3 regions of the Neobacillus sp. NPDC093182 genome follow, and region 2 is predicted to be linked to each of the others. Evidence: riboswitches for the same ligand, from Rfam matches in the RefSeq annotation. Region 2 holds a riboswitch; each other region holds the start of a gene.
The links. A riboswitch is a leader RNA that binds a small molecule or an ion and turns the genes downstream of it on or off. The one in region 2 is predicted to bind thiamine pyrophosphate.

Region 1 (4,710 bases), on a different contig from region 2:
GATTTGGGACCTGGCAGCTTCCAAATTGAATTTTTAAATCAACTATCACACGTTTCTTCAGAGGATATTCAACAATTAGCGTCATTCAAACAAGTATAAGGAGTGTACATCATGAAAAAAGCATTAACGATTGCTGGGTCTGATAGCGGCGGCGGTGCAGGAATTCAGGCAGATTTAAAGACTTTTCAAGAGTTAGAGGTTTTCGGGATGTCAGCACTGACAGCCGTTACTGCCCAAAATACTTTGGGGGTTCAAGCTGTCTATCCGATGACTGCTGAGGCAGTTAGTAAACAAATACAATCGATTGGCGAAGATATGGGTGCAGACGCCGTTAAAACAGGAATGCTGTTTAATGCAGAAATCATTAAAGCTGTTTCTGAGCAAATAGAACACTACAACTGGCAAAATGTCGTGGTTGATCCCGTGATGATTGCAAAGGGCGGGGCGTCCCTGCTCCAATTGGAGGCCATTTCGGCATTGAAAAAGTATTTGTTACCACTGGCGATGGTGATTACACCTAATATTCCTGAAGCGGAAGTTTTAACAGGGATCTCGATTCGAACAGATGAAGATAAAGAGGAAGCGGCTAAATATCTTTATAATTTAGGAGTTAAACATGTGGTCGTAAAAGGCGGGCATGATGAAGACCGTAATGTGTCGGTAGATCTATTATATGATGGGATGGAATTTAAGACCTTTACGAGTAAAAGAATTCCTACAAAGAATACTCACGGAACAGGATGTACGTTTTCAGCGGCTGTTACCGCAGAACTAGCCAAAGGTTTAAGCGTTTATGAAGCTGTATCAAAAGCGAAGCATTTTATCCAGGCTGCCATAGAAGATCAGCTGCTGATTGGTCAAGGTCATGGACCAACCAATCATTGGGCATATCGAAAAAGAATGGTGGCGATGAGGTAGGTGACCAGCATGAATATTCGCAATAGTGATTCAATAAAAGAGGCATTGAAAGTTTACTTTATCATGGGCAGTCCCAACTGCAAGGACAATCCAGCGTGCGTGTTACAAGAAGCGATGGAAGGGGGAATTACCCTTTTTCAATTTCGCGAAAAAGGTACCGGAGCTTTAACAGGGAATGCAAAAGTTGAACTGGCCAAAGAACTTCAGCAAAAATGCAGAGAGCACCAGATACCTTTTATTGTGAATGACGATATCGATTTGGCTATTGCACTTAACGCGGACGGTGTTCATATCGGACAGGAAGATGAGCCGCCAGCGGAAGTCAGAAAGAAGATTGGCCATGATAAAATCATTGGAGTTTCTGTACATAGTTATGATGAGGCCATTACCGCGTTGGAGGGAGGAGCCGATTACTTTGGAATCGGCCCGGTTTTTCCAACGAAAACAAAAAAAGACGCCAAACCTTCAAATGGGACGAAGTTAATTGAGGAATTGCGTGACAGAGAAATAAGTATTCCGATTGTCGGAATTGGCGGAATTACTGCGGAAAACGCAGGGTCTGTGATCCAAGCAGGAGCTGATGGAGTATCGGTCATTACAGCAATTAGCCATGCTGCTTCTGTTACAGAAGCAGCTAGGAATTTAAGAAAAAGTGTTTTTGAAGGTTACTAGTCTATTAATCTATACTATGAGACCAAACTTATCTAAAAGTTCCTGAAAAAGGGTCACATGAATTGTCAATGAGACCTATAGCTTTCTATTAAAATTTCATACTTGCACTGGGGGAGCCGAAACTGGCTGAGATTAGACGATCTATCGTCTTAAACCCCTGAACCTGATCTGGGTAGTACCAGCGTAGGGAAGTGAACGATACGTCCATGAACTGTTTGAACCATCATGGTATGTATTAACCGGTAATCCCCCAGTGCTTATTAAAAAATTGGAGGGATTTTTTTTTATGAGAAAAACACACAAACTCACATTGACAGCGATGATGATCGCGATTGGCACACTTTCGAGTAATTTATTGTTTATTCCGGTTGGGTTCACAAAGGTGTTTCCGATTCAGCATTTCTTGAATGTTTTGTCTGCAGTCCTGCTAGGACCGGTGTATGCTGTTGCCCAGGCACTATGTGTCTCAATCCTGCGAAATATCATGGGAACTGGCTCCATCTTTGCCTTTCCAGGAAGTATGGTGGGTGCCTTGCTGGCAGGGCTCCTCTTTATGAAAACCAGAAAGATTTATATGGCTTTTTTCGGCGAGGTCATTGGAACGGGCATTCTTGGCGCGATTCTTTGCTACCCAATCGCCACATTAATAATGGGTCAGGAAGCAGCCGTGTTTGGATTTATCCCGTTATTTATTTTTAGCTCGATCGCGGGTGCACTTATTGGCGCGATTATCTTATCTGTCTTTTTAAAGAAGAAAGTAGCTGTATTTACTCAAAATGGCACGACGTTGAAATAGAAAGGAAGTATCATCATGGAACAGCAGCAAATCATAAATCAACTTCTTACGATCTTACAATCAGATTCGCTATCAGACGAAGAATTTAATCGAAATGCCTTACAACTATTCGCCTACCAGTACACAAATAACCTTCCATTTCGGAAGTTCTGCCAGCAAAAAGGCAAAACGATCCGGACGGTGAAATCATGGAAGGACATTCCAGCGGTGCCGATTAATGCTTTTAAAGAGGTTGACCTAACCTGCACGCCGACAGAAGAAGCAGAAAGGTATTTTATGACAAGCGGCACCACACAAGGTGTGAAAGGGAAGCACTACCATCCGACCTTACAAGTATGGAATCTTTCGATGAAAACCTATTTCAAACAGCGTTTTATGAAAGAAACGGAAAAAATTCGCATGGGTATTCTATTCCCGACCGAGGAAGAAATGCCAAATTCCTCATTAGCCCGGTATTTAGCGCTTGCAAAACAGGAGTTTGGCACGGAAGAGAGTCACTATCTTCTAGGAGAAAATGGGATTGAGCTTGAGAGGCTGATTCAAGAATTGGAACAGGCAGAACGCTCAGGTGAGCCTTATGCATTGTTAGGGGCCTCGTTCAGTTTTGTTCATCTGTTCGAAGAACTAGAAAACATCGGCCGCAGCTTTCAATTACCGGATGGAAGTAAGATTTTAGATACAGGTGGATTTAAAAATCAGTCAAAAGAATGGGAACTGGATGATTTTTATCATGAGTTATCAAGATTATTAGGTGTTCCGCGAAAAGATTGTATCAATATGTACGGTATGACGGAGTTAAGTTCACAGCTCTATGACTCTGGAAATGAACAGGTTCCATCTGTTAAATCCGGTCCTCATTGGCTAAAGACGAGAATTATACACCCGTTAACAGGTGAAGAAGTGTCTGAGGGGGAACGCGGGGTTATTGTCCATTGTGATCTGGCAAACTTTAATTCTGTCACGACTATTTTGACGGAAGACATAGGCATGAAAGTTGGGGAGGGCTTCCTTCTATTAGGCAGGGTCCAAGGAACAGAGGCAAAGGGCTGTTCAATTGCCGTTGAAGAATTTATAAAGGCAGCCACGGAGCCAGCACAATGAGAGAAATAGTTGGATACCTTCCTGATATCGGGGAAGAAATCATAGAAACCAAGATCCTTACCTTTACCAGAAAGGGTGAAGTGCTGGAGGTTGAAGCCCCGCTTCTTACTATAGAGCAAATGCAGCAGGTAACAGAAAAGGTGAAAAGAGCCAGTACCGAAGTATTAAAAAATATGAGTATTGCGGAGATTATTTCCATTATTGACACAGCGATTGAAGTACTACTTGACCGAAATTCAACTTACCGGAAAAAAGCGGAACAGCTGCTGCCAATTGTTACGGGTTACGATAAAGAAATGATTCGCCTGGGACTTACTTCCTTTTTGAAAAAGTTCCGAAAACATGAGCTGCAGCGCTTCGTGGTTGAGGACTTAGGAAATCCCATACTGTTCGATGATTTTCAGCCTCGGGTAAAAAAAGGTTATTCGAAAGCGGTGGGACCTGAATTGATTCTCCATGTATGGGCTGGAAATGTACCAGCACTCCCATTATGGAGTCTCATTTCCGGATTATTGGTTAAGTCTGGCAACATTGGGAAGGTATCTAGTGCCGAGCCTTTGTTTGCAGGCTGGTTCGCACAGGTTTTGGTCGAGGTGGCTCCCCAATTTAAAGACTGCCTGGCGGTTGTCTGGTGGAAGGGCGGAGATGAGGCACGAGAAAAGGAGATTTTTAGATATTCAGATGTGGTGGTCGGCTATGGAAGTAATAGTTCACTAGAATCGATGAGTCGTAGAATCCCTGTCACCACTCGTTTCCTGCCATTTGGACATAAAGTCAGTTTCGGGGTCATTAGCCATTCGGCGCTGGACTCACGAAAAGCATTGACGACTGCTCATCATGCGGCATTTGATATCATCCAATTTGATCAACAAGGCTGTTATTCCCCGCATATTTTCTATGTTCAAAAAGGGGGTAATGTATCACCCGCTGAGTTTGCGCAGTATCTTGCACAGGAACTGGAAAGTTATCAAAAACGTTACCCTAGGCGCACTCTTACACTAGAAGAAATGACAGCCGCCGTATATTGGCGTAACCAGGAAGAAGTATCTTCTTTTACAAACCCTACTAAACAAGTATTCGGTCAAACTGAAAACCATTGGACCGTTGTTTATGAAGAAGGTGCTGCGTTCTCACCGACTTGTTCGAATCGTGCGGTGAAAGTGATTGCTTTTGAAGAGATAGAAGACATTTTGCCAAGTATGCAGCCCTATCGCAAATTCTTA
Region 2 (4,710 bases):
AAGGGCGCGTATAAACGCGACGCGCTGCTTCATTCCGCCGGAGAGTTCTTCCGGACGAGCATGAACATAGTCAGCAAGACCGGCTTTATGAAGCATTTCGATCGCTTTATCACGATCCTTTTTACCCTGCAGTTCAGCTCCGAGCAATACATTTTGCAAAACAGTCCGCCAAGGCAGGAGGGAAGACGTTTGCGGCATAAAACTAATCGAGCCGCGTTTCCCAATAATATTATTCCCTTCAAGTTGAATGACGCCTTTATCGGGAGTCATGATCCCGCCAATTAAGTTAAAAATTGTACTTTTTCCACTTCCGGATGGACCTATAATGGTAACAAACTCTTCTTTTTCAATCGAAAAAGATAAATCTGAAAGAACCTCATTTGGTCCAAAACTTTTTACAATGTGATCAACCAGTAAATGACTCACTCCACGCTGCCTCCCTTGCTTTGCCAACGAATGAAATACTTTTCGGCTGCAACTATAACTGCAAAAAATAAGAGACTTAGTACCATGATCGATAGAATGGCAACGAATACCTTGTCTGTCCTAAATGAAGAAGACGCTAAGGTCATATAAACACCAATTCCTTTTTCCGCTCCGAGCCATTCAGAAATGACAGCCCCCATAACACTATAAGTTGCTGAAATTTTTAAGCCCGAAAAAATGGATGGGAGTGCATATGGCCATTCCAGCTTCCAAAACAATTGAGACTTTCCAGCCCCAGCCATCAACATATAATGTTTATGGGAATATGGAACTTGTTTAAAACCGTCTAAAGCTGCCACAGTGATTGGGAAAAAACAGGTAAGGGTAATTACAATTATTTTAGGTAATAATCCAAATCCAAACCATATGACGAGCAGGGGGGCGAGGACAATAATCGGAACATTTTGTGATAAAATAAGTAACGGATACACTGAGTCTCGGATCCAAGGGACCAAATGCAGCAAGACAGCAACAACTAATCCAACAGTAGTCCCTGCCAAAAACCCCTCTACCGCAATTGTCGCTGTTGAGATTAAATCTGGATAGAACGATGTCCAACCTGAAATAATCTCATTCAATATCTTTGTAGGTGCCGGTAAGAGCCAATCTGGTACTTTCGTTATCTTTACAATGATTTCCCATAAAATGAACAAAAGAAGGAGAACCGCAATCGGTCTCCATCCTTTACTAATTAAATAGTTCATCGATATTTTTCCGTCAGGGTTTCTAGCGTAATACCTGCTGGCTGGTAAAGTACTTTAATTTGAGAAATCACATTTTTACTGCCCATTTCCATCATCCGTTCGTTCATTTTTTCAATGATTGAAAACAAATGGGATAACTCGCCTTCCATTGTTGTCTCTAACGGATGGACCTCATATTTAACCCCGGACTCAGCAATCACTCGAATTGCTTCGTCCACATATGGAATTACATCTCCACCATCAGACGGCTTCGGGATAATTTGTATACTGACTAGTGCATTTGCCATAGTAACCTCTCCTATTCAGGTAAGAACTCATTCGTAAAAGCTTTTTTAGCTTCTAATTCTTTTTCTAGTAATCCATTTTCAAACATCCAGGAAGCATAGTTCTCCCAAACCTCAAGCTTTTGTTCACCCCAGCGTGGTGCATCATCCTGGTATTTAGGCGCTAACCATTCTTGACTCTTTTTCACTAGCTCCGGATCTAAATCTGGCGCTGCTTTTAATAAAATATCTGCTGCATCACCTGGGTTTTCGATAGCAAATTCATACCCTTTAGCAGCTGCTTTAACAAAAGCTTTTACCGTGTCAGGGTTTTCTGAAATCATTTTTTCATTTGTTGTTAATACAGGCGTGTAATAATCTAGTTTTTCTGAGTAGTCTGTTAAATATACCATGTTTATTTTCTCACCGCGCAGCTCTGCCTCAACTCCGGTCCACCCATAATATATCCAAGCAAAATCAATATCTTTTTTAACCGCGGTAAAGAAATCCGTGTCTCCAATATTGATAATTTTCACCTTCTCAACATCGGCATTTTCTGTTTTCATTAATGAATCGATTACAGATTTTTCTGCAGGTGATCCCCATCCGCCATATGTTTTACCTGCAAAATCCTTTGGTGTAATAATGTTTTTATCTGCAGGAGAGGCGAATCCAGATGTATTATGCTGAATTACAGCTGCAATTGAGACAAGCGGGACACCTTGAATCCGAGCCTGTGTTACACCTTCTTGATAGCCAACCCCAAATTGTGATTTTCCGGATGCAACTAATTGGTCAGCACCTGCTTCACCCGGCATAATAATATTGACATCAAGGCCTTCTTCTTGAAAATAGCCTTTTTCCTTCGCAGCATATAACCCTGTATGGTTCGTGTTTGGTGTCCAATCTAATACAACCGTAACTTTTTCTAGGTTCTTTTTATTGTCTTGCTCACTTCCCTGTGAATTTTCCTTAGTATTTGTACCACAGCCTGCAATTAACAAGACAGATAGTAACAAACTAAACCATGTCTTCACTCTTATCATCCTCTTTTATGTAATTTGCAGGAAATAGGCTTGGATAACATTTCACGTTTTTCACTTAAAAGGACGTCTTTAAAAATAAAAAAGCGCCCTAGTTTTAAGCATGGGCGCACACTAACAAAGATCGTTTGTTAAATATGTTCCCTCCGCTGGTGTTAACCAGATCAGGTTCAAAGGGTCATTATCTCATGGATAACCTCTCAACCGGCAACACCGGCTCCCCTATTTTTTAGTCAATTTCCTACCATCCTTTATATTATAATTGCATTTTAGCGATTATCCTATTAAAAAGCATTATAAAAAGTTTTTTTCTCCGGAGTCACCAATATATTCTCACCAACGAAATGAAAGCCTATTTATTAATATTTCTCGCGTCTTTCAATAAAGAAATCCCGACGCTTAATAAGTAAATTATATGGAAGGAGGCTGTCCCTAGTTGGGACAGCCTCGGATTTTAGGAAACAAACGATGCTTCAAGCGGCAGCAAGCGCTGCAAGCCGCGAAGTTCCAGTTCATTTAATTTATTTAAAGCTTTTTCTTTCTCAATCTTCAATCCGGCTTCAGTAAGGTTACACGTTACAGGGACGTCACACTTAATTTCCGCAAGCATACGTGATAAGTGGAGCATTTCTAAATCCTGCTCAATTTTTGTTTTATGAGATTTTGAAAGACGATCAAGATTGGATATGATCCCCTCAACATGCTCAAATTCCTTTAAAAGCTTAAGAGCCGTTTTCTCACCAATTCCCTTCACTCCAGGATAGTTGTCACTAGGATCTCCCATTAAAGCTTTTAAATCGATCATTTGGCGCGGTTTGATTCCTTTCTCCTCAAAGAAGGTATCAGGAGTATGAACAAGGTAATTCCCATAGCCTTTTTTCAATAAAATGACCGAAATACTTTCATCCAACAGCTGAAGGATATCTTGGTCACCCGTTAAAATGGAAACATGTGCATGTTCCCTGGCTTGATATGCAATCGTTCCTATGCAATCATCTGCTTCATAGCCCGCCAACCCGATGTTAGGGATGTCAAAGGAGGAAACTACTTCTTTAACTAAATCAAATTGAGGGATTAATTCGACTGGTGCTTCACCGCGATTCCCTTTGTAGGCGTCAAATAATTCAGAGCGAAATGTTTTACTGCCCATATCCCAACAAACTGCTACGTGAGAAGGATTAAAGTACGAAACCGCAGTAAATAAATGTTTTATGAATCCGTGAATTCCATTCGTCGGAATTCCTTTTGAATTTATCATAAACTGACCTGTTACAGCCGTAGCGTAAAATGCACGAAATAACAGCGCCATTCCATCAACTAGCATAAGTGAAGGTTTTTGATTTTCCAAGGTATAGACCTCCTATCGTATAAAAACAATACGGCTAATATTATAACATAAAAACTTACTCTATTTTGTTTTCTTGATAGGAAATCCAGTCGCTAAAACTTCCCAAGTAAAGTTTTACCTTTTCAAAACCTGCTGCCTTTAATGCTAGATAATTGGGTGCAGCCGTAACGCCCGACCCACAGTAAACAATGATTTCGCTTTCAGGATTAATGTCTGTAAAGCGTTGTTTTTGAATGTCTGCAGGCTTATAGTATCCGGCATTTAGACCTTCAAACCATGGCTTATTAATTGCTCCAGGGATTCGTCCGGCTTTTTTATCAATGGGTTCCTCTAAGCCTAAATAGCGTCTTTCTTCTCTCGAATCAATTAAGATTGTATTTGTATCCTGTTCATCCGCCACTGCTCTTACTTCATCTATACTTGCAAGCATGGCGAGATTAATCTCGGGTTTAAAGGTGGTTTTTTTGAAAGCAGGGACATCTGATGTTACCGGGTAATTTCCTTCCCGCCAGCCTTTAAAGCCGCCATCCAAAACAAATACTTTTTCATGTCCGAGATATTGCAGCAGCCACCAAAACCTTGCAGCAAACGCACCTTCACCTTGATCATAGGAGATTACTGTTGTGTTTTCATCAATACCTGCATGTTCAAGTTTATCACTAAACGCTTCGATGTCAGGCATTGGGTGCCGGCCGCCGTGTTCAGCGGCCTCGCCCGATAAATCTCCCTCAAGATCAAAATAGCAAGCACCAGGAATATGAATGTTTTCATATTCCTGTCTGCCTTTTTTAGGGTCGGCTAAAGAAAAAGTGCAGTCCACAATACGGACATTTTGCTCATTTAAGTTTTTTAACAGCCATTCTTTG
Region 3 (4,710 bases), on a different contig from region 2:
AGATGGGATAATATTTACATTCTTGTTGCTGTTATTAATGTACTTGGACTTCTACTTTCAACAATACTATTTATTTACTTAACAAAAAAATGGAAGTTAGGTAGAAAAAACAGCTATTGGTTACTCATTCTGTGGGTACCGTATTTCATTCTTTTATTATCTTGTTTCACTGTTTTAGTTCCTCTTAGTTCAGGAGTTACACTTTTTCCAAGATTTAGTCTTTTGATATTTGGGTCTAGCCTTCTGTTTCCGGTCTACATACTTTTTATTAATGAATACGCGTCACCTTTAATTGCAGATGAAGAGGAAATAATGCAGCCATAATTGATTTGATCCATCAATTAATACAAACCTTTTATCATTCGTTCAAGTACTTCACTATCAAAAAAGCCCAATTCATATGAATTGGGCTTGAAAAATTGGATATTAATACATTTCAGATGTAGTCTTTGCTTGCATGTGCAGCAAGAGGTAGTCAGGACCGCCTGCTTTGGAGTCCGTTCCAGACATGTTGAAACCGCCGAACGGCTGATAGCCAACAATTGCTCCCGTACATGAACGGTTGAAATATAGGTTACCAACATGGAAGTCTTCACGAGCCTGCTCTAAGTGTTCACGATTAGTGGTGATAACCGCACCTGTTAAGCCATACTCGGTATTGTTCGCAATTTCAATGGCTTCCGTAAAATCCTTCGCCTTCGTAAAACCAACTACTGGACCAAAAATCTCTTCCTGCATGATGCGTGCACCTGGAGAAAGGTCTGCAATTACAGTCGGTTGAATGAAATAGCCTTTTGAATTGTCTCCTTCTCCGCCAGTCATTAGTCTTCCTTCTTGCTTGCCGATTTCAACATATTCCATGATTTTCTTGAAAGCATTGTTGTCGGTAACTGGTCCCATGAAAGTTCCTTGCTCAGTTGGGTCACCTACAGTTAATTGGTTGGTTAATTCAACAACACGGTTTAAAACCGTATCATAAACATCCTCAACGATTACCGCACGAGAACATGCTGAACATTTTTGACCAGAGAAGCCAAATGCGCCTGCAACGATTGATTGTGCAGCCAGCTCTAAATCTGCTTCGGAGTCAACCACAATCGTATCTTTACCGCCCATTTCAGCAATCAAACGCTTCATCCAAACTTGACCTGGATTCACTTTAGAAGAGCGTTCGAAAATACGAAGTCCAACGTCGCGTGAACCTGTGAAGCTGATGAAACGAGTATCTTTATGGTCTACTAAGTAGTCGCCCACTTCAGCACCGCTTCCTGGTACGAAGTTTAATACACCTTTAGGCAGACCTGCTTCTTCCATTACTTCAACGAATTTCGCTGCAACAATTGGAGTGGTAGAAGCTGGTTTTAATAAAACGGTATTACCTGTAACAATCGCTGCTACTGTTGTACCAGCCATAATTGCTAATGGGAAATTCCAAGGTGAGATGATGATTCCCACACCTAGTGGAATATAGTTATAACGGTTAAATTCGTTTGGACGGCTATTAACGGGAACACCATCTTTAAGTTCCAGCATTTGGCGGCCATAATATTCAAGAAAGTCAATTGCTTCTGCAGTATCTGCATCCGCTTCCTTCCATGGTTTACCTGCTTCCTTTGTTAAAAGGGCAGAGAACTCGTGCTTACGGCGGCGAATAATGGTCGCTGCTTTAAATAATACATCTGCACGTACTTCTGCTTTCACTTTTTTCCAAGTTTTGAACGCTTCAACGGCTGCCTGCATTGCTTGTTCCGCAAGATCTCTGCTAGCTTTTGAAACGGTTCCAATTATTTCTTCTTTATTTGAGGGATTATAAGAAACGATTTTATCTTCTGTTGTAATTTTTTCTCCGCCGATTACAAGTGGGTAATCTTTGCCTAAATAACTCTCAACTGTCTTTATCCCGTTAAGATAGGCCTGACGGTTTTCTTCAATTGTAAAATCTGTGAATGGTTCATGCTTATAAGGTTGTACCATGTCTTAAAACCTCCTATGTATTAAAAAACATTACATCCTCGTACATTCTAACATGTTTCTTTTACACGTATCAATGGATAGCCATTAAGGCATATTTTGGCAAAAAAAACCTGGCGTATGGTTAACCCTACTATACTCAGATGAGGATATTATTTCCAAGTAGATACGGTTTTTATATTTTTTATTTTTTTAATGTTCCTTTTATTTTACTTAAGACTCATGTATACTAAAACCAAATTGAATAGTAATAACTAGGGGAGTCCAATAAGGTGGGCTGAGAGAGAAACACGTTGAAGTTTCTTGACCCTTCGGACCTGATCTAGATCATACTAGCGTGGGGAAGTTAGAAAAAGTCATCATGTATTGAATAAACTTCTACATATAAAGCCGGTCCATCCTTTTTGGACTCGGCTTTTTTTATGTACTTCATTACTTTTCATCCACTCGTTTTGTTCTAGATCTCGACCTTTAATTTTAAAAACAGGGAGAGATTTACTTTATGTCAACAACTTCATTAAACGAAAAACGCATTTCCATCATGTCTAGCTTTTCAGGTAGTAAAAAGGTTTATGTTGAAGGCTCAAGACCCGATATCAAGGTACCAATGCGTGAAATTGAACTTAGTCCGACAACAGGCACCTTTGGTGAAGAAGAAAATCCGCCAATTCGGGTCTATGATACAAGTGGGCCATATACGGATACTGATTATTCAGTTGATATTACAAAAGGTCTTCCTTCTCTTCGAAGCTCATGGATTCATGAACGAGGAGATGTTGAGGAATATGAAGGAAGAGAAATTAAGGCTGAAGACAATGGATATAAGGATGAGAAAGATCCTCGTGCTAATCATAATGTTTTCCCGGGTTTAAAGCGTAAACCATTACGTGCAAAAAAAGGAAGAAACGTCACACAGCTTCATTATGCAAGGAAGGGCATCATCACTCCTGAGATGGAATTTATCGCATTAAGGGAAAATATGAAACCTGAATTTGTGCGTGAAGAAGTTGCAAAAGGGCGAGCAATTATTCCTTCTAATATCAATCATCCAGAGGCAGAGCCTATGATTATTGGACGTAATTTCCATGTTAAAATCAACGCAAATATTGGGAATTCTGCTGTTTCATCATCCATCGAAGAAGAGGTCGAAAAAATGACATGGGCCACACGGTGGGGTGCTGATAATATTATGGACCTATCAACAGGTAAAAACATTCATACCACAAGGGAATGGATTATTCGTAATTCGGCTGTTCCTGTAGGAACCGTTCCTATCTACCAAGCGCTTGAAAAAGTAAATGGTGTTGCCGAAGATCTAACATGGGAGGTTTATCGTGATACCTTAATTGAACAAGCCGAGCAAGGCGTGGATTACTTCACCATTCATGCTGGTGTTCTTTTGCGATATGTTCCGTTAACAGCAAAGCGTTTAACAGGTATTGTATCTCGAGGTGGATCTATTATGGCACAATGGTGTCTTCACCACCACAAAGAAAACTTTTTATATACTCACTTTGAAGAAATCTGTGAGATTATGAAAACTTATGATGTTTCATTCTCCTTAGGAGATGGTCTACGCCCTGGTTCAATTGCGGATGCCAATGATGAAGCACAATTTGCGGAATTAGAAACTCTTGGAGAATTAACAAAAATTGCTTGGGAGCATGATGTACAGGTAATGGTTGAAGGTCCAGGACACGTACCTATGCACCTTATAAAAGAAAACATGGACAAACAACTGGAGATTTGTAAGGAAGCTCCTTTCTATACTCTAGGTCCACTTACAACTGACATAGCTCCTGGCTATGATCATATTACATCCGCGATTGGTGCAGCCATGATTGGTTGGTTTGGTACGGCTATGCTTTGTTATGTAACACCAAAAGAACATTTAGGTCTACCAAACCGAGATGATGTACGTGAAGGTGTTATAACTTATAAAATAGCTGCACATGCTGCTGATTTAGCAAAAGGACATCCAGGTGCACACAAAAGAGATGACGCCTTATCAAAAGCTCGTTTTGAATTCCGTTGGAGAGATCAGTTTAATTTATCATTGGATCCTGAACGAGCTTTGGAATATCATGATGAGACGTTACCTGCAGAAGGTGCAAAAACGGCACATTTCTGTTCAATGTGTGGACCGAAGTTTTGCAGCATGAGAATTTCTCAAGATATTCGTAATTACGCGAAAGAAAACAAGCTTGAGGCGAATGAAGCTATCGAAAAGGGTATGAAGGAAAAAGCTACAGAGTTTAAACAATCTGGGGGTAACATTTATCAATAACTTTCTTGGGAGGCTATTTCGGTGAAGATCCAAAAAATTGAAGAGGAAATTACTCAGTTGAAAATTCATCTTGCCTTTTTGGAAAAACGTTTAGTAGAAATACAACAAAATTGTGATCATCATTTTAAAATCAATCTATATTATGAAACATGTATCAAGTGTAATAAAGTAAATGTTTTATATTATTAGCAGTGGAAGGCTAAAAAAATATTAAAAGAAACCTTGCCTTACTATTATCTTTTTAAAAGAGGCAAGGTTGTCTATCTTCAATTACTTAAATAAAAGGACATTCCTTTAGATATTTTTTCGACAATACTGGCCCACAAGTGGAGTGCTGTGCAAATAAATAAACAAAAGGACAACACATATTAGTGATACTAAAATATGTATTGTCCTTTATTTATAAAGAATTTTTAAGTTACGTCTTGATAATTTTCGCCAGGTTAATATAT

Region 1: linked by a shared signal. The riboswitch ahead of thiW (energy coupling factor transporter S component ThiW) and the one ahead of ACIQAA_RS00865 (ABC transporter substrate-binding protein) in region 2 are both predicted to bind thiamine pyrophosphate.
Region 3: linked by a shared signal. The riboswitch ahead of thiC (phosphomethylpyrimidine synthase ThiC) and the one ahead of ACIQAA_RS00865 (ABC transporter substrate-binding protein) in region 2 are both predicted to bind thiamine pyrophosphate.

What each region holds. Positions count from the first base shown of each region.
Region 1 covers NZ_JBIVOI010000010.1:85,690-90,399, reverse strand. The annotation lists gene thiM (hydroxyethylthiazole kinase) at 1-99, shown strand, start outside; gene thiD (bifunctional hydroxymethylpyrimidine kinase/phosphomethylpyrimidine kinase) at 112-918, shown strand; gene thiE (thiamine phosphate synthase) at 928-1,590, shown strand; TPP riboswitch at 1,690-1,797, shown strand; gene thiW (energy coupling factor transporter S component ThiW) at 1,877-2,386, shown strand; gene ACIQAA_RS18475 (LuxE/PaaK family acyltransferase) at 2,402-3,487, shown strand; gene ACIQAA_RS18470 (acyl-CoA reductase) at 3,484-4,710, shown strand, end outside.
Region 2 covers NZ_JBIVOI010000001.1:158,668-163,377, forward strand. The annotation lists gene ACIQAA_RS00850 (ABC transporter ATP-binding protein) at 1-426, opposite strand, end outside; gene ACIQAA_RS00855 (ABC transporter permease) at 423-1,190, opposite strand; gene ACIQAA_RS00860 (thiamine-binding protein) at 1,187-1,477, opposite strand; gene ACIQAA_RS00865 (ABC transporter substrate-binding protein) at 1,489-2,490, opposite strand; TPP riboswitch at 2,619-2,730, opposite strand; gene ACIQAA_RS00870 (5'-3' exonuclease) at 2,951-3,844, opposite strand; gene ACIQAA_RS00875 (sulfurtransferase) at 3,900-4,710, opposite strand, start outside.
Region 3 covers NZ_JBIVOI010000024.1:31,973-36,682, forward strand. The annotation lists gene pruA (L-glutamate gamma-semialdehyde dehydrogenase) at 427-1,974, opposite strand; TPP riboswitch at 2,218-2,332, shown strand; gene thiC (phosphomethylpyrimidine synthase ThiC) at 2,474-4,258, shown strand; gene ACIQAA_RS29665 (CamS family sex pheromone protein) at 4,702-4,710, opposite strand, start outside.